3 regions of the Gordonia sp. DT30 genome follow, and region 1 is predicted to be linked to each of the others. Evidence: predicted binding sites of a transcription regulator. Region 1 holds the regulator's gene; each other region holds the start of a gene.
The links. The regulator LexA, encoded in region 1, represses DNA repair genes until DNA is damaged. The targets are predictions, from matches to a motif close to CGAACANNTGTTCG.
Positions count from the first base shown of each region.

Region 2: ACLQ3C_RS19240 (alpha-ketoglutarate-dependent dioxygenase AlkB) is a predicted target of LexA. The motif match lies at 1,907-1,920, and genes of this name have one in related genera.
Region 3: ACLQ3C_RS09815 (DUF222 domain-containing protein) is a predicted target of LexA. The motif match lies at 6,274-6,287, and genes of this name have one in related genera.

Region 1 covers NZ_JBNCLY010000002.1:297,495-305,023, forward strand. The annotation lists gene ACLQ3C_RS03360 (PTS fructose transporter subunit IIABC) at 1-1,240, opposite strand, end outside; gene ACLQ3C_RS03365 (1-phosphofructokinase family hexose kinase) at 1,337-2,302, opposite strand; gene ACLQ3C_RS03370 (DeoR/GlpR family DNA-binding transcription regulator) at 2,299-3,069, opposite strand; gene ACLQ3C_RS03375 (phosphoenolpyruvate--protein phosphotransferase) at 3,271-4,989, shown strand; gene lexA (transcriptional repressor LexA) at 5,045-5,695, opposite strand; gene ACLQ3C_RS03385 (LysM peptidoglycan-binding domain-containing protein) at 6,063-6,665, shown strand; gene nrdR (transcriptional regulator NrdR) at 6,706-7,212, shown strand; gene hrpA (ATP-dependent RNA helicase HrpA) at 7,186-7,529, opposite strand, start outside.
Region 2 covers NZ_JBNCLY010000027.1:17,011-24,539, forward strand. The annotation lists gene ACLQ3C_RS19230 (adenylate/guanylate cyclase domain-containing protein) at 1-291, shown strand, start outside; gene ACLQ3C_RS19235 (oxidoreductase) at 339-1,226, shown strand; gene ACLQ3C_RS19240 (alpha-ketoglutarate-dependent dioxygenase AlkB) at 1,248-1,886, opposite strand; gene ACLQ3C_RS19245 (MMPL family transporter) at 2,175-4,415, shown strand; gene ACLQ3C_RS19250 (TetR/AcrR family transcriptional regulator) at 4,426-5,052, shown strand; gene ACLQ3C_RS19255 (mycofactocin-coupled SDR family oxidoreductase) at 5,123-5,935, shown strand; gene ACLQ3C_RS19260 (pyridoxal phosphate-dependent aminotransferase) at 5,975-7,129, opposite strand; gene ACLQ3C_RS19265 (pyridine nucleotide-disulfide oxidoreductase) at 7,285-7,529, shown strand, end outside.
Region 3 covers NZ_JBNCLY010000008.1:21,871-29,399, reverse strand. The annotation lists gene ACLQ3C_RS09840 (FAD-dependent oxidoreductase) at 1-866, shown strand, start outside; gene ACLQ3C_RS09835 (glycosyltransferase family 4 protein) at 923-2,188, shown strand; gene ACLQ3C_RS09830 (class I SAM-dependent methyltransferase) at 2,182-2,895, shown strand; gene ACLQ3C_RS09825 (prenyltransferase) at 2,892-3,941, shown strand; gene ACLQ3C_RS09820 (LLM class F420-dependent oxidoreductase) at 3,975-4,829, shown strand; gene ACLQ3C_RS09815 (DUF222 domain-containing protein) at 4,970-6,232, opposite strand; gene ACLQ3C_RS09810 (TetR/AcrR family transcriptional regulator) at 6,438-7,037, opposite strand; gene ACLQ3C_RS09805 (hypothetical protein) at 7,117-7,529, opposite strand, start outside.

The DNA of each region.
Region 1 (7,529 bases):
GTACCAGCATCCCCATCGCCAAGGTTCCGATCGCGTAGCTCACCGCCCCCAGATAGGTGCCGAGCCCGCCGGCGGGTAGATCCCACAGACTGTTGTGCAGCGCGATATAGGCGCCGTCGGTCATGGTCTTGTCGATGTTCTTGTTGCCGATCTGATAGCCGGCGAGCAAGAAGCCCAGCGCGATGAGCAGACCGCCCGCCGCGACAAACGGGATCATGTAGCTCACACCGGTCATCAGCGCCTGCTGGACCTGCTTGCCCAGGCTCAGGCCGCCTCGCTCGGTGGCGCCCGCCGCGGCGTCGCCGCTCTCACCCGCCCGTACCACTGCGGCGTGCGGATTATCAGCGGCGGCAAGGGCTTCGGCGATCATCGCATCCGGCTCGTTGATGGCGCGCTTGACGCCGGACTCGATCACCGGCTTGCCGTGGAAGCGGTTCTTGCCCTTGACACCCACATCGGTGGCGAAGATGACGGCATCGGCACCGGCGATGACGTCCGGGGTGAACGGGGTGGTCCCCGAGGAGCCCTGCGGTTCGACGTGGAAGTCCACGCCGGCCCGCTCGGCGGCGTATTTGAGGGCATCGGCCGCCATGTAGGTATGGGCGATTCCGGTGGGGCAGGCGGTGATCGCGACGATCGACCGGGGCTTGTCGGCTCCGGCCTGGCCGGCGGGTGCGGTGTCTCGACCTGCCGGGGTGCCCGCGGCCTTCGACGTTGCCGCTGTTGTCGTTGCCGCCGTTGCCGCTGCGGCCGTCGGCGCGGTCGGGACCGGGGTCCCGGCGGCGGGCGGGTTGATGGCGGCGTCGACCAGTGCGACGACCTCGTCATCGGTTGCCGCGGCGCGCAGGGAGGCGACGAAGTCGGGACGTACGAGGGCGCGAGCCAGCGAGCTCAGCAGCTTCATGTGCTCGGCGGCACCGCCCTCGGGGGCCGCGATGAGGAATACCAGGTCGGCCGGACCGTCCGGGGCGCCGAAGTCGACCTTCGGCGACAGCCGGGCCATCGCCAGGCTCGCCTGTGAGACCGAGGCGGCACGGGCGTGGGGGATCGCGATGCCACCGGGCAGTCCGGTGGCGGACTTGGCCTCGCGGGCGAGCGCCGCGCGGGCGAGTTCGGCGGGGTCACCGGTGCGGCCGGCCGCACCGAGATTCTCCGCGAGGTGGTTGATCACCGACGACGGGTCGCCGCCGGCGTCGACGTCGAGATTCACCGTCGATGTGGTGATGATCTGCTCGGACATGGTCTTCCTTTGCTGGTCTTGCTCTGTGGGGAGGTGTCGGCGTGGGGTGGGCGGGTCTGCGGATGCCCGGTGTCCGGTCATGGCGGCCGGGGTCGGTCAGGAGGTTCGGGCGGCTCCGGCGAGATCGGTGACCCGGGCGTGTTCGGGGTCGAGTTGATCGGGCCGGGGTGGCTGGGTTCCGGCGAGCGCGGCGGCGGCGGCGCCGTAGGCGACTGCGCTGCGCAGGCGTTCGGGCTCGTCGGCACCCTGCGTCTCGGCGATGAGGTAGCCGGCGAGCGACGAGTCACCGGCCCCGACGGTGCTGCGCGGGACGATCGGCGGCGAGGTGGCGAACCAACTTCCCGTCTCCGTCGTCAACAGCGCTCCGGCGGCACCCAGGGTCGCCAGCACCGAGCCGCCGATGCGTCGGACCATCTCGGCCGCCGCGGCCACGATGGGGGTGAGGTCACCATCGGCGGCCGCCCGGCGCAGCACCTCCGGGTCCGCGCCGCTGACCTCGGCGAGTTCGTACTCGTTCGGTTTGATCAGATCGATTCGTCCGGTCACCGCAGCGGTGAGCGGTGCGCCGGAGGTGTCGACGGCTACCCGATGCCCACGACCGATCAGTTCATCGGCCAGTACCCGGTACCAGTTGTCGGGAACCCCCGGCGGCAGCGAACCGCACAAGGCGACCCAGTCGGCGTCGACGGCGCGCGCCAGTATCAGGTCGGTGAGCGCGTGCAACTGCTGATCGTCGAGACGTTGCCCCGGAGCGTTGATCTTGGTGGTGGTGCCATCTGGTTCGGCGATGGTGACGTTGGCACGCACCTCGCCGGCGACGGCGACGGTCTCATGGTGCAGACCGGCCCGGTCGAGTGCCGCGAGCAGCGGATCCCCGGCCCGTGCGGGCAGGACCGCGATGGTCGGCAACCCGGCCTCGGCAACCACCCGGGACACGTTCACGCCCTTGCCGCCCGGCTCGGCGCGAACCCCGGTGGTCCGCTGTACCTCGCCGCGTTCGAGCGGCCCGGCGATCTCGAGGGTGCGGTCCAACGAGGGATTCGCGGTGAGGGTGAGGATCATGCGATCACGACCTCGATACCGCGCGCGGACAGGACCGCCGAGAAGGCGGGGTCGATACCGGCATCGGTGATGAGGACGTCGACGTCGTCGAGGGCGGCGAAGCCGGCGAAATCCTCCCGGTTCATCTTCGACGAGTCGGCGAGTACGACCACCCGCTGGGCCGAATGCACCAGGGCCGACTTGACCGCGGCCTCATCCGGATCGGGAGTCGACAATCCCGCGCCCTCGCTGATGCCGTTGGTGCCGATGAAGGCGACCGATACGCGGAACTGCTCCAGGCGGGCAACGGTTTCGGCGCCGACCGCCGCCTGGGTGAGCCGTCGCACGCGGCCGCCGGCCAGGTGCAAGGTGACCGCTGCGTGTCCGCACAGCAATGTCGCCAGCGGCAGGCTGCTCGTCACCACGCTCAGTCGGCGATCGGCGGGCAGGTTGAGGGCGGCCTGATAGGTGGTCGTACCGGCGTCGAGGGCCACCGATCCGCCGTCGCCGGGAAGGAATCGGATCGCCGCCCGCCCGATGGCCGCCTTCTGATCGATGTGTGTGGCCTCGCGTTCATCGATGCCTTGTTCATCCACGATCGCGATGAGCCCCGGTCGAACCGCGCCACCGTGGACGCGCTGGAGGTGGCCGGCGCGCTCGAGACCCGCCAGGTCCCGGCGCACCGTTTCGCTGGTGACCTCGAACCGGTCGGCGAGTGCGTTCACCGATGCGCGCCCATTCGAGCGGACCAGCTCGGCGATCGCCTGCTGTCGTTCTTCCGCGTACACGTCTCTCCGATCGGTCTGTCCACCGACACCGCATGTTGGTTTCTGTGGCTATCGATGTTGATATATCTGTGTTTACGCTTGAGTGTGTTGACAAGTCAAGGAATTCTTGTAACTTCGATCACAGGACGGCTTCGCGGACGCCTGATTCACAGCCCGGCCGCGGTCGACGACCAGAGCTAGACGACGAGAAGGGCCAAAGTCGTGAACCAGCAGATACGGGAAGACAACCCGCACGCCGGGCGAGAACTTGGCGGGCGTGAACTGGGCGGGACGCCGGTCGTCGGCGGCAAGGCCTACGGTCCGGTGGTGCGGCCGGGCCGACGGATGACCGTCGAGGCCACCGAGGTGGCGCCGCCACCGGTTTCGGAGGCGGAGCGCGATGCCGAACTCTCCCGCTTCGTCGCCGCCGCCGGGGTGGTGGCGGCCCGTTTGCGCGAGCGTGCCTCACACGCGTCCGGGGCCGCCGCCGAGGTCCTGATCGCCACGGCCGGACTCGCCGAGGACCGCGGCTGGATCGGTGCGGTGTCGAAGCTGATCGGCACGGGCACGCCCGCGCCCGCCGCCGCCGTCGCCGCAACCGAGCAGTTCGCGGCGATGTTCACCAAACTCGGCGGACTGATGGCCGAACGCGTCACCGACCTCAACGATGTGCGTGACCGCGTCGTCGCCGAGGTGCTCGGGCAGCCCGAACCGGGGGTCCCGGTGCCCGACGAACCGTCGGTCCTCTTCGCCGACGACCTCGCGCCCGCCGACACCGCCGGCCTGGACCCGGAGTTGATCACCGCGCTGGCGACCCGACTGGGCGGACCGACCAGTCACACCGCGATCATCGCCCGGCAACTCGGGATTCCGTGTGTGGTGGCTGTTGCCGAACTCGACGTCGTCTCCGCGGGTACCGCGGTGCTGGTCGACGGGGCCGCGGGAACGATTGTGGTGGAACCGGATCCGGACCGAGCGCGAGCCGATGTGGAGCAGAGCCGCCGGGAGGTGGAGGCGATTGCGGGCTGGACCGGGCCTGGTCACACCGCCGACGGCCACGAGGTCGCGATCTTGGCGAATGTCGCCGATGGCGTCTCGGCCCGTGCGGCCACCGCGTCCCCGGTAGAAGGAGTCGGGTTGTTCCGTACCGAACTGGCCTTCCTCGATCGCCCGGACGAACCGTCCCTCGACGAACAGGCGGCACTCTACCGGGAGGTCATCGAGGCCTTCGGAGGCAAGAAGATGGTGATCCGCACCCTGGATGCGGGGTCGGACAAGCCGCTGAAATTCGTCGACCACGGGACCGAGGCGAATCCCGCACTCGGTGTGCGCGGCAACCGCATCGCGGCGACACACCCCGAGATCCGGGCCGGACAACTCGATGCGATCGCGCGCGCCGCCGAGGAAACCGGCAGCACGCCATGGGTGATGGCGCCGATGATCGCCTCGGCCGCCGAGGCGGCCGAATTCGCCGCGCAAGTACGCCGACGGGGTCTGGTGGCCGGAGTGATGATCGAGATCCCGTCGGCAGCGATACTTGCGCCGGCGATTGTGGCCGAGGTGGACTTCGTCTCGATCGGCACCAACGACCTGACGCAATACACGATGGCTGCCGACCGGATGTCGGCCGAGCTCGCCGAGTTGACCGATCCGTGGCAGCCGTCGGTCCTCGCTCTCATCGCGATGGTCGCCGAGGCGGGTTCGCGCACCGGCACCCCGGTGGGCGTGTGCGGTGAGGCGGCGGCCGATCCGCTGCTCGCCTGTGTCCTCGTCGGACTCGGGGTCACATCGTTGTCGAGTGCACCCGCCGCCGCGGCCGCGGTGGGCGCGAAACTCGCCGAGGTCGACCTCGATCGATGCCGCGCCGCGGCCACGGCGGCGGTGGCCACCGCTGCACCGGGTGCGGCTCGCGCCGCGGCCCGCGAGGCGTTGCGTTGTTAACTGCGCGGTGTGAGAAACGTGGTTGACACACCGCGCAGCTGATCAGCGCCTGCGCTCAGATCCGGCGCATGACGGTGACGACCTTGCCGAGGATGGCGGCCTCGTCACCGGGGATCGGCTCGAACAACTCGTTGTGCGGCATCAGCCAGACGTGGCCGTCCTTGCGCTTGAACGTCTTGACCGTTGCCTCGCCTTCGATCATGGCGGCGACGATGTCACCGTTGTCGGCCACGTTCTGCTGGCGCACGACCACCCAGTCGCCGTCGCAGATCGCGGCGTCGACCATCGACTCGCCGACCACCCGCAGCATGAAGAGGGAACCTTCACCGACGAGTTCGCGAGGCAGGGGGAAGACGTCTTCGACGGCCTCCTCGGCCAGGATCGGGCCGCCCGCCGCGATGCGGCCGAGCACCGGGACGAAGGTCGGGGTGGGCAGGTTCTCCGAGTTCGGATTGTCATCGGTGGGCGTCGGGTCGGCGTCGCGCACGTTGACCGCGCGCGGCCGGTTGGCGTCGCGCTTGAGCAGTCCCTTGCGTTCCAGCGTGCGCAATTGATGCGCGACCGACGAGGTCGAGGCGAGCCCGACGGCATCACCGATCTCGCGGATGCTCGGCGGATATCCCCGCTCGCGAACCGATTTGCGGATGACGTCGAGCACTCCCTGCTGACGTGGCGTGAGCGGTGCCTCGAAACCCCTCGGCACGATGGGCCGCCGCGGGGCGGCCGCCGCGTCATCAACCTGCGGTGTCGCCGCCGTCGCGGCGTCATCGGTGCTCGACTCTGTGGTGGCCGACTCCGGATCGGCCGCCTCGGCCGGCCGCGACGAACGGTCCTTCTTCTCACTCATCGGGATTCGAGTCCTTTCGATCGGGTGCGTGCCACCCCGGCCGTGGGCCGGTAGGTGACGTGCACACCTGTCGCGGGCCTGTGGTCGAGCTGATCACCGGTCAGAATAGCCGAGGTTTCGGACATCCTCAAACGTCTGTTCGACGTGTTGTGGAGAAATTGTCGGAGGGGGGTGGTACAACTCGAACATCCGTTCATCGAATGTGTGATCGAGACAGGAAGAGACCATGCATAGCACCCTTTTGTCGACCGACCAGACCCGCGTCGGCCGGACCCGTACCGACCAGACCTTCACCGGCCAGACCCGCGCCGGCGCGACCAACCCGGTTCCGCGCGCCCGTCCCCGCGAACAGCGGCCGCTCGATCCTCGCCGCGCCCCCCGGCGTTCCTCGGCCGTGAGTCGTCCCGCCGACCGGCGGCCGATCCGCCCGGTCTCCCGGCGGATACCGGGCGCCGACGGCACCTGGTGCACGTCACCGGCCGGATCACATCACCTGGCCGGAACGGGTGATCCGGGTGGCCACAGGTCTCGCCGGACCGGCGCACTGGTGGCCGTGCTGACCGGCGTGGCACTGGCGCTACTGGTGTGGCTGGTCGCCGTCGCCGGTTCGGACTATCAGGAATCGGCCCAGCGGGGGTCGGCACGGCCGGCGCCGATCGCCACCCAGGTGGTCCATGTGCGCGCCGGGGAATCGCTGAACGCCATCGCGGCGCGGGTGGCGCCCGACATGCCCCGGCAGTCGGTGATCGAGAAGATCGTCGAACTCAACGACATGTCCGGCAGTGCCGTGCAGGCAGGGCAGTCGCTGCTCGCGCCGGCCTACCGGTGACGCGAGAAGTCGGTGCGGTGGCGGGCGGTATCCTAGGTGCATGCGCTGCCCGTTCTGCAGGAATGACGACACCAAGGTCATCGACTCCCGTGTCGCCGATGAAGGACAGGCCATCCGCCGGCGCCGCTCATGCAGTGCCTGCGGCCGCCGTTTCTCGACTGTGGAGACCGCCGTGCTCGCGGTGGTCAAGCGCAACGGCGTGACCGAGCCGTTCAGTCGCGAGAAGGTGATGCGCGGGGTGCGCCGCGCGTGTCAGGGCCGGCAGGTCGACGAAGACGATCTCGCCCAGCTCGCCCAGCAGGTCGAGGAGACGGTGCGGGCCTCCGGAGCTGCCGAGATTCCCAGCAACGAGGTCGGGCTGGCGATCCTGCAACCGCTGCGCGACCTCGACGAAGTGGCATATCTGCGCTTCGCGTCGGTTTATCGTTCCTTCGATTCGCTCGAGGACTTCCAGCGCGAGATCGACGACCTGCAGGGCAACCTCACCCATGGCCGCTCCGAATCCGCCGGCGGGGTCGTCTCAGCCGAGCCGGTCCAGGGCTCGTAGCGCCCTCTTCTCCGAGATCGGATATCGGGTTCCGAGGCGCTGGGCGAACAAACTCACGCGCAATTCCTCGACCATCCAATGCGCCTGCTCGTTGACGGCATCGCGACGCGCATCACCCACTTCGGCGAGGCGCTGATTCCACCGCTCGACCACGCGGTCGAGTACAGCCATCCCGTCGCGATCACGCACGGCCGACCCCGGGAGCTGCTCCAGCCGTTCCCGCGCCCCCCGCAGATATCGGGGAAGATCGGCGAGATGCGTGCGCGGCGTCGCCACCACGAAGCCGTCGAACACCAGGTCATCGAGTTGTTCGGCGA
Region 2 (7,529 bases), on a different contig from region 1:
TACACCGTGATCGGCGACCCGGTCAACGAGTGTGCGCGCCTGTCCGACCTGGCGAAGACCAGTCGGGTGCCGGTTCTGGCGAGCGGTGCCGCGATCGACGCGGCCCACGCCGAGGCGCCTGAATGGACGATGGTGGACAAGCGGGTCGTCCGTGGCCGCAGTGAGGCGACCGAGATCTACGGACCGACCGGTCTGATGGTTGCGAGTCCGCCTACGGTGGGGGACATGATCTCCGGGCTGCTGCGGCCGGTGCGGTGGCTCGGATCGGCGGGACTGCTGCGTATGCGGTGACGGCCCAGGAAGAACGCGGCAATTCACGAAAACACAAGGGAGAGATCATGAGCGGATGGTCGACGAGCGACATCCCGGATCAGTCCGGTAGGACCTTCATCGTCACCGGGGCCAACTCCGGTCTGGGTGCCGAGACGACGAGAGCACTTGTGGGCGCCGGCGCGGAGGTGATCATGGCCTGCCGCGACACCGCGAAGGCCGAGGCCGCGGCCCGCGACATCGGCGGCGGTGCGCGGGCGGCCCGACTCGATCTCGCCGACCTCGCGTCGGTGCGCGCCTTCGCCGACGGCATCTCCCGCGCCGATGTCCTCATCAACAACGCGGGTGTGATGGCGGTGCCGCTGCGGCGCACCGCCGATGGGTTCGAGATGCAGATGGGCACCAATCATCTCGGCCATTTCGCGTTGACCGGTTTGCTGCTGCCCAAGATCGGCGACCGGGTGGTGACGCTCTCGTCCGGGCTGCATCAGCTCGGCCGCATCGATCTCGGGGATCTCGACTGGCGTACGCGCCGCTACAAGCGCTGGCAGGCCTACGGCGACTCCAAGATGGCCGACCTCATGTTCGGGATGGATCTCGCCGACCGCTTCGACGCCGCGAACGACGGCCGGCTCTCGCTCATCGCCCACCCCGGCTACGCTGCGACCGGACTACAAGGCCGCACCGAGTCCCTCATGGACGCCGTGATGAAGGTGGGGAATCTGTTCGCGCAATCCGCCGCCGGCGGTGCCCTGCCCACCTTGTACGCGGCCACCGCACCCGACGTCGTCAACGGCACCTTCTATGGTCCGACCCAATGGTTCGGCATGCGTGGCGCGCCGGGGGTGTCGGCCTTCAGTGGCCGCGCCAACGACCGCGCACTGCGTGACGGGCTGTGGGCGGCGTCGGAGAGACTGACCGGCGTCAGCTTCGACGGGCCGATACCCGGAGCCTGAGGCCGCGAGCGCCGCCGCGCCTCACCAGACGCCGGGCGGGCGGAACTGCACGCTGATGCGGGCGCCGACCCCGGCGCACTTCGGTACCGCATGCTCCCACGTCCGCTGGCAACTGCCGCCCATCACCAGCAGATCGCCCGAACCGAGCACGAACCGCAACGACGGACCGCCGCCGCGCGGCCGCAGCGTCAGCGGCCGTGGTGCACCGAGTGACAGGATCGCGACCATCGTGTCGTGGGTGGCGCCGCGGCCGAATCGGTCGCCGTGCCAGGCCACCGAGTCCGTGCCGTCGCGGTACAGGCACAGGCCCGCGGTCGAGAAACCTTCGGGCAACTCGCCGCGATAGTGCTGCGTCAGCGCCGAACGGGCTTGGACGAGAAGGGGATCGGGGAGCGTGGCGTTCGCACGATAGGTGGCGACGAGCCGCGGGACGTCGACGACGCGGTCATACATCCGGCGGCGTTCGGCCCGCCACGCCGCGTTGTCGTGCAACGCGTCGAACAGGGTCTGCGACCCCGAGATCCATCCGGGGCGCAGATCCACCCACGCGCCGTCGGAGAGTTCCCGCCGGGTGATCTGTGATTGCAGGCCGCCGATCGCCGGATCGGATCCGGCGGACTCCGCGAAATCGAAGATCGACCCCTGCATGCCTACGGTCATCCGACCACGGTAGCGCAACCCGAACGCATGTTCTAGATCCGGTGCCGGTCCATCTGGCCGCCCGGTATGCTCGGACATCACACGCGGCACCCCGGCATGTCGTTGGCCACACTTGCGCTCCACGGTGGCAGGCCGGGGGAAAGCGGAGTAAACAGTATCAAGTGTTAGTCACTCACACTTTGGTGTGATGTGTCCTGCCCGCCCGAACGCTCGCCGCCGATCGAGATCGTGCTCCACAGGTCACGTTCGCAATCGCTGGTCCACACCACAGCCTCCAAGGGGAAACGGATGTCATCAGTACTCTTCCGGCTCGGCCGGTTCTCGTTCCGACACAAGTGGTGGGTGATCGCCACGTGGCTGTTGGCACTGGTCGTCGTCGCCGGACTGGTCGGCGCGCTGAAACCGAAGTTCGCGCAGGACTTCGATCTGCCCGGGACCGACTCGGGCACTGCGACAAGTCAGTTGCAGGAGTACTTCCCCAAGGTCATGGACGAGCAGTCCCGCGGTGCGGCCACCGTCGTGGTGTACGCGCCCGACGGCCTGCAGGCACACGCCGGCCAGCTGAACGCGCTCGCCGATGACCTGCGCAAGATGCCCGACATCGCCGACCAGAAGACCGTGGTCAGCCCGCTGCTCGCCGCACAGGCGCAACCCGCTCTGGCGGCCAAGGTGCTCGGCGACAACGGACACGTGGGCCTCATCTCCGTCGGTATCACCACCAACATCCAGGACCTGACCCTCGACCAGAAGAACCAACTGCTCGACGTCCTTGCCAAACATCGCGGGGACGGTCTGCAGGTCGAGGCCACCGGTTCGCTGGTGCAGGTGATGGAGCAGGGCGGCAAGGCCGAGCTGATCGGCTTCGCGATCGCCTTTGTGGTGATGATCGTCGCCTTCGGCGCGCTCGTGGCGGCCTTCATCCCGTTGATCACCGGTATCGCCGGCGTCGCGCTCACGATGATGCTGGTGACGCTCAGCGCCAAGATCATGACGGTCAACCAGACCGCCACCGGCATCGTCACCATGCTGGGTATCGCCGTCTCCATCGACTATGCACTGTTCATCGTCTCGCGTTATCGCAGCGAGGTGAAACGCGGCGGTGACCGGACCGATGCGGCCGGCCGTGCGGTCGGCACCGCGGGTTCGGCGGTGGTGTTCGCCGGTCTGACCGTGGTCATCGCGGTGGTGGCGCTCACCGTCGTCGGCATCCCGCTGATCACCCAGATGGGTGCGGGCGCGGCCGTGGCCGTGGTCTTGGCGGTGCTGGCCGCACTCACGCTGATCCCGGCCCTGCTCGGGGCCGTCGGACGCTTCGCCTTCACCCCGCGGATCCCGTGGATTCGCCATGCCGAGGAGTCCGCGACCGCCGACAGCAACGGCGTCCGCTACGGGCGTGCGGTGGTCAAACGTCCGCTGCCGTTCATCATCGTCGGACTCGCGATCCTCGTCCTGGCGGCGATCCCGGTCGGCAAACTGCAACTGGGCATGGACCTGTCCAATTCGGACGAGGCGCGCGCTTCGACCCTGCTGCAGAAGGGATTCGGCGAAGGCGTCAACGGCCAGCTGCTGGTCATCGTGCACGATGGCGATGGCCAGATCGCCCCCGCCGCGGACCAGGCCGTCGCACACATCAAGACCCTGCCCGACGTCGCCAACGCCGCGACCCTGATGTGGATGGGTGACGGCACCGGGGCGAACCCGAACGCCGGTGCCAAGACGGCGTTGATCATGGTCACCCCCACGAGTGCACCGTCGGCACAGGCGACCCACGACCTGATGGAGAAGATCCGGGACTGGGCACCGACAATCGCCAAGAACGGGGTGGAGGTACACGTCGGCGGTCAGACGGCGATCATGTCGGATCTGTCGGCCAAACTCGACAAGGCGCTGATCCCGTATCTCGTCGTCGTGGTGGGCCTGGCATTCCTGATCATGATCGGGGTGTTCCGCTCGATCTGGGTGCCGCTGGTGGGCACGATCGGCTTCATCTTCTCCGTGCTGGCCACCTTCGGGATCACCGTCGCGATCTTCCAGGAGGGTTACCTCGGGCTGATCAGCGATACCCGCCCGACCCTGTCGTTCCTGCCGATCTTCCTCATCGGTGTGGTCTTCGGGCTCGCGATGGACTATCAGGTCTTCCTGATGACGCGAATGCGTGAGGAATACGTGCACGGCATGAACGCCAAGGACGCGATCGTCGCCGGATACCGGCACGGTGCGCGCGTGGTTACATCCGCGGCGGTGATCATGATCAGCGTCTTCGCCTCGTTCATGCTCGCACCCGACACCACGTCCAAGATGCTCGGCTTCGCGCTGGCCATCGCGGTCTTCTTCGACGCCTTCATCATCCGCATGACGGTCGTCCCCGCGGTCATCGCGCTGCTGGGCGACCGGGCCTGGGGACTGCCGAAGTGGCTCGACAAACTGGTCATCGACTTCGACATCGAGGGCGGCGCGGTGCGCAACCGCGGGCTGCCGGAAGAGAAGGACACCGCAGAGACCGCCGACACCGCGGTGGCGCCGAGCTGAGGACGTCACCGTGACCGCGACGACCGGCGCCGAACCGCCGGAATCGGTTCGGCCCCGGCCGGGTGGGCTGCGCGAGCAGCACAAGCAGCGCACCCGCCAGGCCATCCGGGATGCCGCGATGCGGCTTTTCGCCCGAGATGGCTACGCGCACACGACCGTCGAACAGATCGCGCGTGAGTCCCAGGTGTCGCACACCACCTTCTTCCGGTACTTCGCCTCCAAGGAACAGGTGGTCATCGGCGACGACCTCGACGACGTGCGGGCGGCGGCGATGGACGAGATCCCCCGCGGGCTCGGTCATTTCGATCTGCTGCGTGCGGTCGTCCGCGCGCAGGTCGCCATCACGGCGTCGGATCCATGGGCCTCGAGTGTCGAGCGGATGCGACTGATCCAGTCCGAACCGATTCTGCGCATGGCCTATCAGATCGAGGCCGACGCGGCGATCTCGCAGGGCCGCGAGTACTTCGCCGACTATCTCGGGGTGCGTGCCGACGACGCGCGCCTGCAGGTGTTCGTCGCGGCGATCGCCGGGGTCATGTTCCACGTGGCCGAGGGGGTGGTCGACCCCCGTGACGACCGTGTGCTGACGGAGTTGCTCGGTGCCATCGACCTGTTGGAACAAGGGCTGCCGCTCTGACGGTCTGATACGAGAAGCCTTGGGAGACAAGCCCAGAGAAGAGATTTCACCGAGGAGAGATGAGGAGATCATGGGACGGCTGGACGGCAAAATCGCATTCATCACCGGCGTCGCGCGCGGGCAGGGCCGCGCACACGCCATCCGGTTGGCGCGGGAGGGGGCGCAGATCATCGGCATCGATCTCGCGGGACCACTGCCGGGCGTTCCCTATGATTCGGCCACACCCGAGGATCTCGAGGAGACACGCCGGCTCGTCGAGGAGGAAGGTGGCACCGCGGTCCTGACGCAATGTGATGTCCGTGATGCCGACGGGGTCACCGCGGCGGTGGCGGCCGGCGTCGAGAGGTTCGGCGGACTCGACATCGTCGTGGCCAACGCCGGCATCTGCATTCCCCAGACCTGGGACGAGATCACGCCGAGCAGCTTCGGTGACACCCTCGACATCAACGTGACCGGCGTGTGGAACACGGTGACGGCCACGGTCGGCCATCTCATCGCGCGCGGTGGCGGATCGGTGATCATCACCAGCTCGTACGCGGGCAAGAAGGTGCAGCCCTTCATGATCCACTACACCACCAGCAAGCACGCGCTGGTGGGGATGACCCGCGGTCTCGCCGCCGAGCTCGGCGCACACAACATCCGGGTGAACTCCGTGCACCCCGGTGCGGTGAACACACCGATGGGGTCGGGGAGCATGCAAGAACGTATCGAGACGACCAATCAGGCCAATCCGCGCCTCGCGGGGATGGGCACGGTGTTCGTGAATCGGTACGCCGCCGAGGCCGAGGACATCGCCAACGTGGTCGCATTCCTCGCCTCCGACGAATCGACATTCGTCACCGCCGAACACATCTCGGTCGACGGCGGCGCCCAGCACTACTGAGATCGTCGATCCGTCGCCGGTGCCGCGGCTCGTCTCGTGTCAGAGCCGGCGCAGGCGTCGAGCGGCCTCGGCGATCACGTCGTCGCGTTTGGCGAAGGCGAAGCGCACCATATGCCGCCACGGCTCCTTGTGGTCGGCGAAGACGCTCACCGGGACACCGGCCACCCCGATCCTCTCCGGAAGCTTCCGGCAGAGTTCTTCCCCATCGGCATAGCCGAGCGGACGCGGATCAGCGCAGACGAAGTATGTTGCGTCACTGCGGTATACGCCGAAGCCGGCGTCGGTCAGCGCCGCTGACAGCAGATCTCGTTTGTCCTGCAGTGCGGCTGCGCTGCGCGAGACCCAGTCCATCTCCGACTCCAGCGCGTGGGCGACGGCGGGCTGGAACGGACCCGAACCGACATAGGTCATGTACTGCTTGGCGGCGCGCGCGGAAGCCACCAGTTCCGGTGGCCCGCAGAGCCAGCCGACCTTCCAGCCGGTGCAGTTGAAGGTCTTGGCGGCGCTCGAGATCCGCAGGGTGCGTTCGCGCATGCCGGGCAGCGTGGCCAGCGGGGTGTGGCGCCGGCCGTCGAACACGAGGTGCTCATAGACCTCGTCGGTCACCGCGATGACGTCGTGGCGGATGCACAGGCGCGCGATCTCGGCGAGGTCGTCGTCGCCGAGGACCGTGCCGGTCGGATTGTGCGGCGAGTTGAGCAGGAGCAACGCGGTGCGCGGACCGAATGCGGCGGCCAGCGCGTCACGGTCGAGGCGGAAGCCGTCACCGTCGGCGACGAGCGGCACCGTGCGTCGCACGCCGCCGGCCATCGCCACCGTCGCGGCATACGAGTCGTAATACGGCTCGATCATCACCACCTCGGACCCCGGTTCGGTGAGCCCGACGACAGCGCCCGCGATGGCCTCGGTGGCGCCGACGGTGATCAACACCTCCGTGTCGGGGTCGTAGTCGAGGCCGTAGTGCGTGCGCTGATGCTCGGCCACCGCCCGCCGCAACCGCGGCACCCCGATGCCGGGCGGGTACTGGTTGTGGCCGTCGTTGATCGCTGCACACGCGGCCGCCAGCATCGACTCGGGGCCGTCGGTGTCGGGGAAGCCCTGACCGAGGTTCACCGCGTCGTGGGTGAGTGCGAGCGCCGACATCTCGGCGAAGATCGTCTCGGTGAACGGGCGCAGTCGGGTCACGGTGGCCATGGATTCAGGCTGTCACATCCACCCACGAGTTGCCGCGGCCACGTGGTTCCACGTCGGTGCCACTCGGGCGCCGATTCCATGTCGACGCCAAGGTGGCCACAAGCGCGCGGCGCGAACCTTCTCGGGCAGACCCCACCCCGATGAGAGGACCCGCGATGTTCACCACCGAAACCGAAGACGGCCCCGCGCCTCGGCCCCTTGCCGACCCGGTCGTCGCGCCACTGTCGCGACCCGGCCGCCGGCTGGCCTGGCGCCTCGGCGTCATCGCCGGCGCGCTGGGCGTCGCACTGCTGGCCGCCTGCGACGTCAGCGTCGGCTCGGATGCCATCGATGCGCCCGATGACGCGGCCGTCGGCGAATGCCTGGCCCTCGGGCCCGACGAGGAATCCGGCAAGGTGCG
Region 3 (7,529 bases), on a different contig from region 1:
TGGCGGCGCTGCGCGACTCAAAGATCACCGAGGTGGTGTTGCTCGGACGGCGCGGGGTCGCGCAGGCGGCCTACACCAACAGCGAGTTCCTGGCACTCGGGGAGGTCGAGGGCGTCGACGTCATCGTCGAACCGGATGAGTTGACCCTCGATCCGGCGACCGAGGCGGCGCTGGCCGACGGCACGCTCGATTCGACCATCGCCACCAAGATCCGGCTCGCCCGCGAGTTCTCGCAGCGACCGGCCACCCCGGGCAATCGGCGCATCGAGTTCCGGTTCCTGGGCTCACCGCTGTCCATCGAGGCGGGCGAGACCAAGGGCACGGGAAAGGTGGCGACGGTGACCGCGGTGCGCAACGTCTACGCCGACGCGCCGGGCACCGAACAGGTCGCCATCACCCCGACCGAGGAGCGCTTCGACATCGACGCGGGACTGGTGTTGCGGGCGATCGGATATCGTGGCGTACCGATCACCGATCTGCCCTTCGACCAAGGACACGCGGTGGTCCCCAACACCGCAGGCCGGGTGCAGACCGCTGCCGGCGGTGACGTCATCCCCGGCCTTTACGTCGCCGGCTGGATCAAGCGCGGTGCGACCGGGGGAATCGGGAGGAATCGTTTGTGCGGTCAGGAGACGGCGGAATCGGTGCTCACCGACTTCGTCGCGGGCGCACTTCCCGAGCCGACCCTCTCGCGTGAGGACGTCGCCGAACTGGTCGCCGACCGCGGCGCGCGGCGCATCGACCTGGCCGGGTGGAAGCGCATCGACCAGGTCGAACGAGCGGCCGGCAAGACCGCAGGCCGCCGACGTGTGAAGCTTGTGGACATCGGTGATCTGGAAAGCGCCGCCGAAGCGGAACCCGGCTGAGGTCCCCTCGCCGACCGCCAGCGGACCAACCACACGAGAAGAACGGGGTACACGACGTGCGCGTCGCACTGCTCTCCTACCGCAGCAAGCCACATTGCGGGGGCCAAGGGGTCTACATCCGGCATCTGAGCCGCGAACTCGCGCTCCTCGGTCACGAGGTCGAGATCTTCTCCGGCCAGCCGTATCCGGACCTCGACCAGGCCGCGCTCGATGCCGGTGTAAGTCTCACCAAGGTGCCCAGCCTCGGTCTCTACGACGAACCCGATCCGTTCCGCACGCCGCGGCCCGGGGAGTACCGCGACTGGATCGACGCCCTCGAGGTGTCCTCGATGTGGACGGCGAGCTTCGGTGAGCCGCTGACCTTCAGTCTGCGAGTGGCCCGGCTGCTCGCCGACCGGCGCGACGACTTCGACATCGTCCACGACAACCAGTGCCTCGGCTACGGACTGCTGCAGATCCAGAAGGCCGGCTTCCCCCTGATCGCGACGATCCATCACCCGATCACCCGCGACCGCACCCTGGCGGTGAAAGCGGCCAAGGGCTGGCGAAAGATCACCGCCTGGCGCTGGCACTCGTTCCTGCGCATGCAGGGCCGGGTGTCGCGGCGCATCCCCGAATTGCTGACTGTCTCGCGCAGCAGCGAGGTCGACATCCGCAAGGCCTTCGACATCCCCTCCGGCCGCATCACCACCATCCCGCTCGGCGTCGACACGGAAATCTTCAGGCCCGCCGAGAGTTCCCGCATCCCCGGCCGCATCGTCTGCGTCGCCAGCGCCGACGCCCCACTCAAGGGCGTGTCGTATCTCCTCGAGGCGGTCGCCAAGCTGGCATCGGAGCGTGACGTCACCCTGACGCTGGTGTCCAAACTCGATCCGGCCGGACCGTCGGCCACGCTCATCGACGACCTGGCGATCGCCGATCGCGTCGAGGTCGTGTCGGGACTGTCCGACGAGGAGATGGCGCAGCTGCTCGCGTCGGCCGAAGTGGCTTGCGTGCCATCGTTGTACGAGGGTTTCTCGTTGCCGGCCGTGGAGGCGATGAGCTGTGGCACCCCGCTGGTGGCCACCCGCGCCGGGGCCATCCCCGAAGTCGTCGGCACCGACGGCGCCGCGGCCCGGTTGGTGCCTCCCAGCGACTCCGGCAAACTTGCGCAAGAGATCGGCCGGCTACTCGACGACGCCGACCTGCGTGCCGAGATGGGGGCGGCCGGGCGACGGCGCGTCGAGGAACGCTACAGCTGGGCGGCCGTGGCCGCGAAGACCGCCGAGCACTATCAGACGGTGCTGAATCGGGTGACGACAGAGGAGACGAGTGCGTGCTGACAGTTGATTTCGACCGGCTGGGTGTGGGACCGCAGACCACTGTGATCGACATCGGGGCCGGGCAGGGCAGACACTCGTTCGAGATGTTCCGACGTGGCGCGGATGTGATCGCGTTCGACCAATCCGAGTCCGACATGGGCGACGTGGCCGAGATGTTCGACGCGATGATGGCCGAAAACCAGGTGCCCGCCGCGGCCAAGGCTCGTGCCGAGGTCGGCGACGCGTTGCGGCTTCCCTACGCCGACAACAGCTTCGACGTCGTGCTGATGTCGGAGATCCTCGAACACATTCCGTCGGACGAGGCGGCGATCGCCGAGATGGTGCGTGTGCTGCGTCCCGGCGGGCTGGCCGCGGTGACGGTGCCACGCTACTGGCCGGAGAAGGTGTGCTGGGCGCTCTCGGACGAGTACCACGAGGTCGAGGGCGGCCACGTGCGGATCTACAAGGCCTCCGAGCTGGCAGGCAAGCTCTCGGCGGCGGGCCTCGAGGTCACCGGCACCGATCACGCGCATGCGTTGCATGCCCCGTACTGGTGGCTCAAATGCGCTGTGGGCGTGGAGAACAACGACAATCCGTTGGTCAAGGGCTATCACCAGTTGCTCGTATGGGACATGATGAGCAAGCCGTGGCTGACCCGGGTCGGTGAGCAGGTCCTCAATCCGGTCATCGGCAAATCGGTCGCCCTGTATCTGCGCAAGCCGGAATGAGTCGGCTCACACCGGAGATCGCCGGTGTGCTGAGTGCCGAGCAGGTGATAGCGACGGGCGCGGCCATCGTCGGCATGCAAGAGGAATCCGGTGCGCTGCCATGGTTTCCGGGTGGCCAGACCGATCCGTGGGATCACGTCGAATCGGCGATGGCCTTGAGCGTCACCGGGTTTCACGCCGAGGCCCGGGCGGCCTACGACTGGTCGCGGCGCGGGCAACGCGCCGACGGTTCATGGCCGATCCGGATCGTGTGCGGCACCGTCGTCGACGACGGGATCGACGCCAACTTCTGCGCCTACATCGCGGTCGGCGTGTGGCATCACTACCTGATCACGGGCGACGCGGCATTCCTCGAGCGGATGTGGCCGACGGTGTGGTCGGCGATCGATCTGGTGTGCCGATTCCAGCGGCCCGACGGCGCCTTCCGCTGGGGCGGCGCCCACCACACGCATGCGATGTTCGACGAGGCGCTCATCACCGGTAACGCGAGCATCTACCAATCGCTCGACTGCGCCATCCGCATCGCCGCGGAACTCGATCAGCCCGACGAGGACTGGGTGCGCGCGTTCAAGGCACTCGGCGAGGCGTTCCGCACCCGGGTCGACGTCTTCGAGGCGCCGTCGGAACATTCGATGGACTGGTATTACCCGGTTCTCGGTGGCGCATTGCGCGGCGCGGAGGGGCAGGAACTGATCGCCCGCCGGTGGGACGAATTCGTCGTCGCAGGCACGGGGGTGCGCTGCGTCGATCACCGGCCGTGGGTGACCGGGGCGGAGACCTCCGAGCTGGCGCTGGCCCTCGACGCGCTCGGCGACACCGCCGACGCCGTCGACCTGATCGCCTCCATCCAGCATCTGCGTGATCCGGACGGCTCCTACTGGACGGGTCTCGTCTTCGCCGACGGTAAGCGCTGGCCGGTCGAGAAGAGCTGCTGGACATCGGCGGCGGTGATACTTGCGGCCGATGCGGTGAGCGGCGCGTCGGCGGCCAACGGAATCTTCCGGGACGTGGGCAGCTGGAGCCGACAAAACGAGAACGTGTTCTAGACAGCTGTCCAGTCCTGTGTCTATCATTCGATCATGGATTTCGGGATCGTTCAGTTCACCAGTGACCGGGGACTGAAGCCCCACGTGCTCGCGCCGCTCATCGAGGAGGCGGGCTTCGCGTCGTACTTCGTGCCCGAGCACGGGCACATCCCCACCCGGCGCGACGCCGCGCATCCGCAGACCGGCGACGCCTCGCTGCCCGACGACCGCTACATGCGCACGCTGGATCCGTGGACGTCGCTGGCCGCGGCCGCCGCGGTCACGGAGCGGATTCGGCTGTCCACGGCGGTTGCGCTGCCGGTGCAGTCCGATCCGATCACGCTCGCCAAGACCCTGGCCACCCTCGATCACCTCTCCGATGGGCGGCTGTCTCTCGGTGTCGGATTCGGTTGGAACCTGGACGAATTGGCCGACCACCACGTCCCGCCGAAGCTGCGGCGCACGATGCTGCGCGAATACCTCGAGGCCATGCGGGCGCTGTGGACCGATGAGGAGGCCGAATATCACGGCGACTTCGTCGATTTCGGTCCGAGCTGGGCCTGGCCTAAACCTCAGGCGCATATCCCGACCTTCGTCGGGGCCGCGGGCAACGAGAAGAACTTCCGCTGGATCGCGCGCAGTGCGGACGGCTGGATCACCACACCCGGCGAGGATGATATCGAGGGTTCGGTGGCACTGCTCCAGGAGATCTGGCGTACCGCCGGACGTGACGGCAGCCCGCAGATCGTCGTCCTCGACTTCAAGCCCGTCGAGGAGAAACTCGCAAAGTGGCGCGAGATCGGTGTCACCACAGTGCTTTACGGCCTGCCGGACGACTCGGTGGAGCGTGCCCGCGGCTATCTCGCCAAGCTCGCCGGCAAGCTGGGCCTCGCCCCTGCCGTCGTCTAGGCGGAAGCTGGGCCGAAGCCCTATGAAGTTCTCAACGAACGGTCGCGGTCCCGGCAGGCCGGGTGCGGGGTCAGAAAGGCGTTGTGGGTAGGGCGGTTTCAAGCAGCTGAGTTCAGGCGGTCAGTGTCAGGCGGCCGGTTTCAGGCAGCGCTGTCGAGGTGGAGGGTGCGCCGGTTGTAGGCCGGTAACGGTCGTCGTCGGGGATCGACCGCGGCGGGTGGGATCAGCCACGGATGCCGGTCGAAGCCCATCACAACATCCCACCCACTATCGTGGACGTCGTGGTGGCAGCTGGTGCAGAGCAAGCAGCCGTTGTCGAGGTCGGTGGCCCCACCGTTGATCCAATGCTCGAGGTGGTGCGCTTGGGTGCGCGAGGCGGGCGCACCACACTTGATGCAGCATTTGTCGCGCAGCAGCAACGCTTTTCGTTGTGCCGGGGTGAACAGCCGCTTCTCGCGACCCACGTTCAGCGGCACTTGGTTGTCGTCGACGATGACGACGGTGATCCCCGCATCACAGCCGAGAGTTTTCGCGGTGGCGGGGGTGACCGATCCCATGAACTCGAGTGCGGATAGCTTCGGGGTGTCGGCGGGGATCGTCAACAGCACCCCACCGGTCGGCTTGCAGGACACGGTCTCGTCGGCAAGACCCTTCTGGGCAAGTTCGAGGATGGTTTCGAGAGCATCAGCACGTTTCCGTTCGACCGGCCGCGGATCGTGCGAGCCGTCGGGTTGAGGCTTTGGCGCGGACAGTGCTTCGACGAGGCTGTGGAGTTTCTCCCCGGCGACCGCATCGAGGTTGGCGCGCACGTCGAGGCGTCCGTCGCTGGTTTTGTGGTAGCCGAGTTCGTTGACGGTCTTGTCTTCGGCGGCAGGCGTACCGTCGGTGTCATCGGCAAGAATGTTGCCGAGTTGGTGTGCGCGCTTGCCGATTTCGGCGGGACTCATCCCGGACAGCGCCTGGGCCACGAGGGCGCGGGTGTGGTCGCGGCGTTGCTCGGGGGTGACGGGTTCGCCGGCGCGGGAGGCGATGTGGGTGAGTCCGCGGACGATGGCGTCGGCGTGGTCGAGGGACACCGACCCGTAGGCGCTGTGCTTATGGAGTCCGTCGATGTTGTCGGTGGTGCCGACGCGAACGAGTCGGCCGGCAACAGCGGGCGCGAATCCCATGGAGATCAACAGTTCTCGCACCGATCGGACTTGGGGTGCGGTTATCTTGAGGCGGTCGAATTCGCCGGTCAGGTTCGCCGCGTAGTGATCGAGCATGTTGCGCAACGTGTTCAGTTGCTGCATCGCGGCGAAGGCTTCACGTGAGGTGAGGTCTGGACTGTAAGTACGGTCATCGAGAAGCCCGATAAGGTGCCCGTACAGTTCGGCGGAAAGAGTGGTGGTGTCGTCGATCATGGATTCCCCCCTGGATGATCTTGCGATAAGTCCAGTGTAGCAGAATATTTGTTCGACGCCCAAGTGTTCGACGATTGATTAACAAGTGCGGCAACCAGTTTCGTCCCACCAGTGAACAATTGTCACCGCCGTCGCCGACGGTGACCACGATTGCGTCGACGGCGTTCAGTGTTGCCGAATCTCCGAAACGGTGATGCCTGTTTCGCTACCGAGTGGGTGCGGCCCGTAGGCCGGGCATCACGAATGTCTCGATCTGCCGGCGCACCGACGGCGCATCGTCGGCGTCGACGGTGTCGCCGGGTACGGTTCCAAGGCTGATCAGGATGCGCGCCACCCACTCCGACACCTCCTCGGCGTCGTGGCCGGGATGGACGACGCCGGCGTCGATGGCCGCTTGTACGAAGGGTTTCCAGAACAGGGCGAGGTCGGGGACCAGGCCGCTGACGCCGGCGCCGGCACACGCGGCGAACTCCTCCGGCTCGTCGGTGCGCAGCCGTAGCAGCAGCGTCCCGGGATCGTCATAGGCGCCGCGCCCGATGCGCACGCCGGCCACGAGCTGTTCGGCGAAGTCACCGAGCGCGTCGAGTTCGAGTCGGGCATCGGTCCAGAACGAGTCGGTGAGCCGCACGATCGCCGCGCCGACCATGGCGTGCTTGTCGGGAAAGTGCCGGTACAGCCAGGCGCGTGACACGCCGGCGTCATCGGCGACCTGTGCCATGGTGGTGCCCCGGATGCCGTGCTGCGCCAGCAGTTTCTCGGTGGCGTCGAGCAGCCGGTCGGCAACGTGCGTGGTCGGGGAGTTCATGGCTTCTCACCTTAGCCGCGGATTCGCAGCGGTGGCCGTTGTCACTCGACACGGCTTGGACGTTGTCCGAGGACACTGCTCATCGATACAGTCGAACACCCACGACATCGTCCTTCCACTCGGCCGTGGCCGTGACCACCAGTTGCACGAGGAACATGGAGCGAGCCGGCCCGATGAGACCTATGTTCTGAATGTTGGAGACGAGCGGTCCATATGGAGAATCGAGCGTTCCGAACATGTATGAGGAAGCGGCGTCCGGACCCAGGCCGGCCGATTCGGTCGACACTTGAGACCATCCCGGAGTGCTCTCGGTCATGTCGGCTGCCATTCTGACGAGTTCGGTGGGTGTCGTCTGAATATTGTGCATTACCCAGCCGACAACCGTGGCCTGCGAAGAGAACGGCGGAATGCTGTCACCGGGTGTTTCGTCCCTGGACGATTCTGCAGCGCGAATATCGCACCATACCGGTCCCGGGTTTGTTGTCACAGACT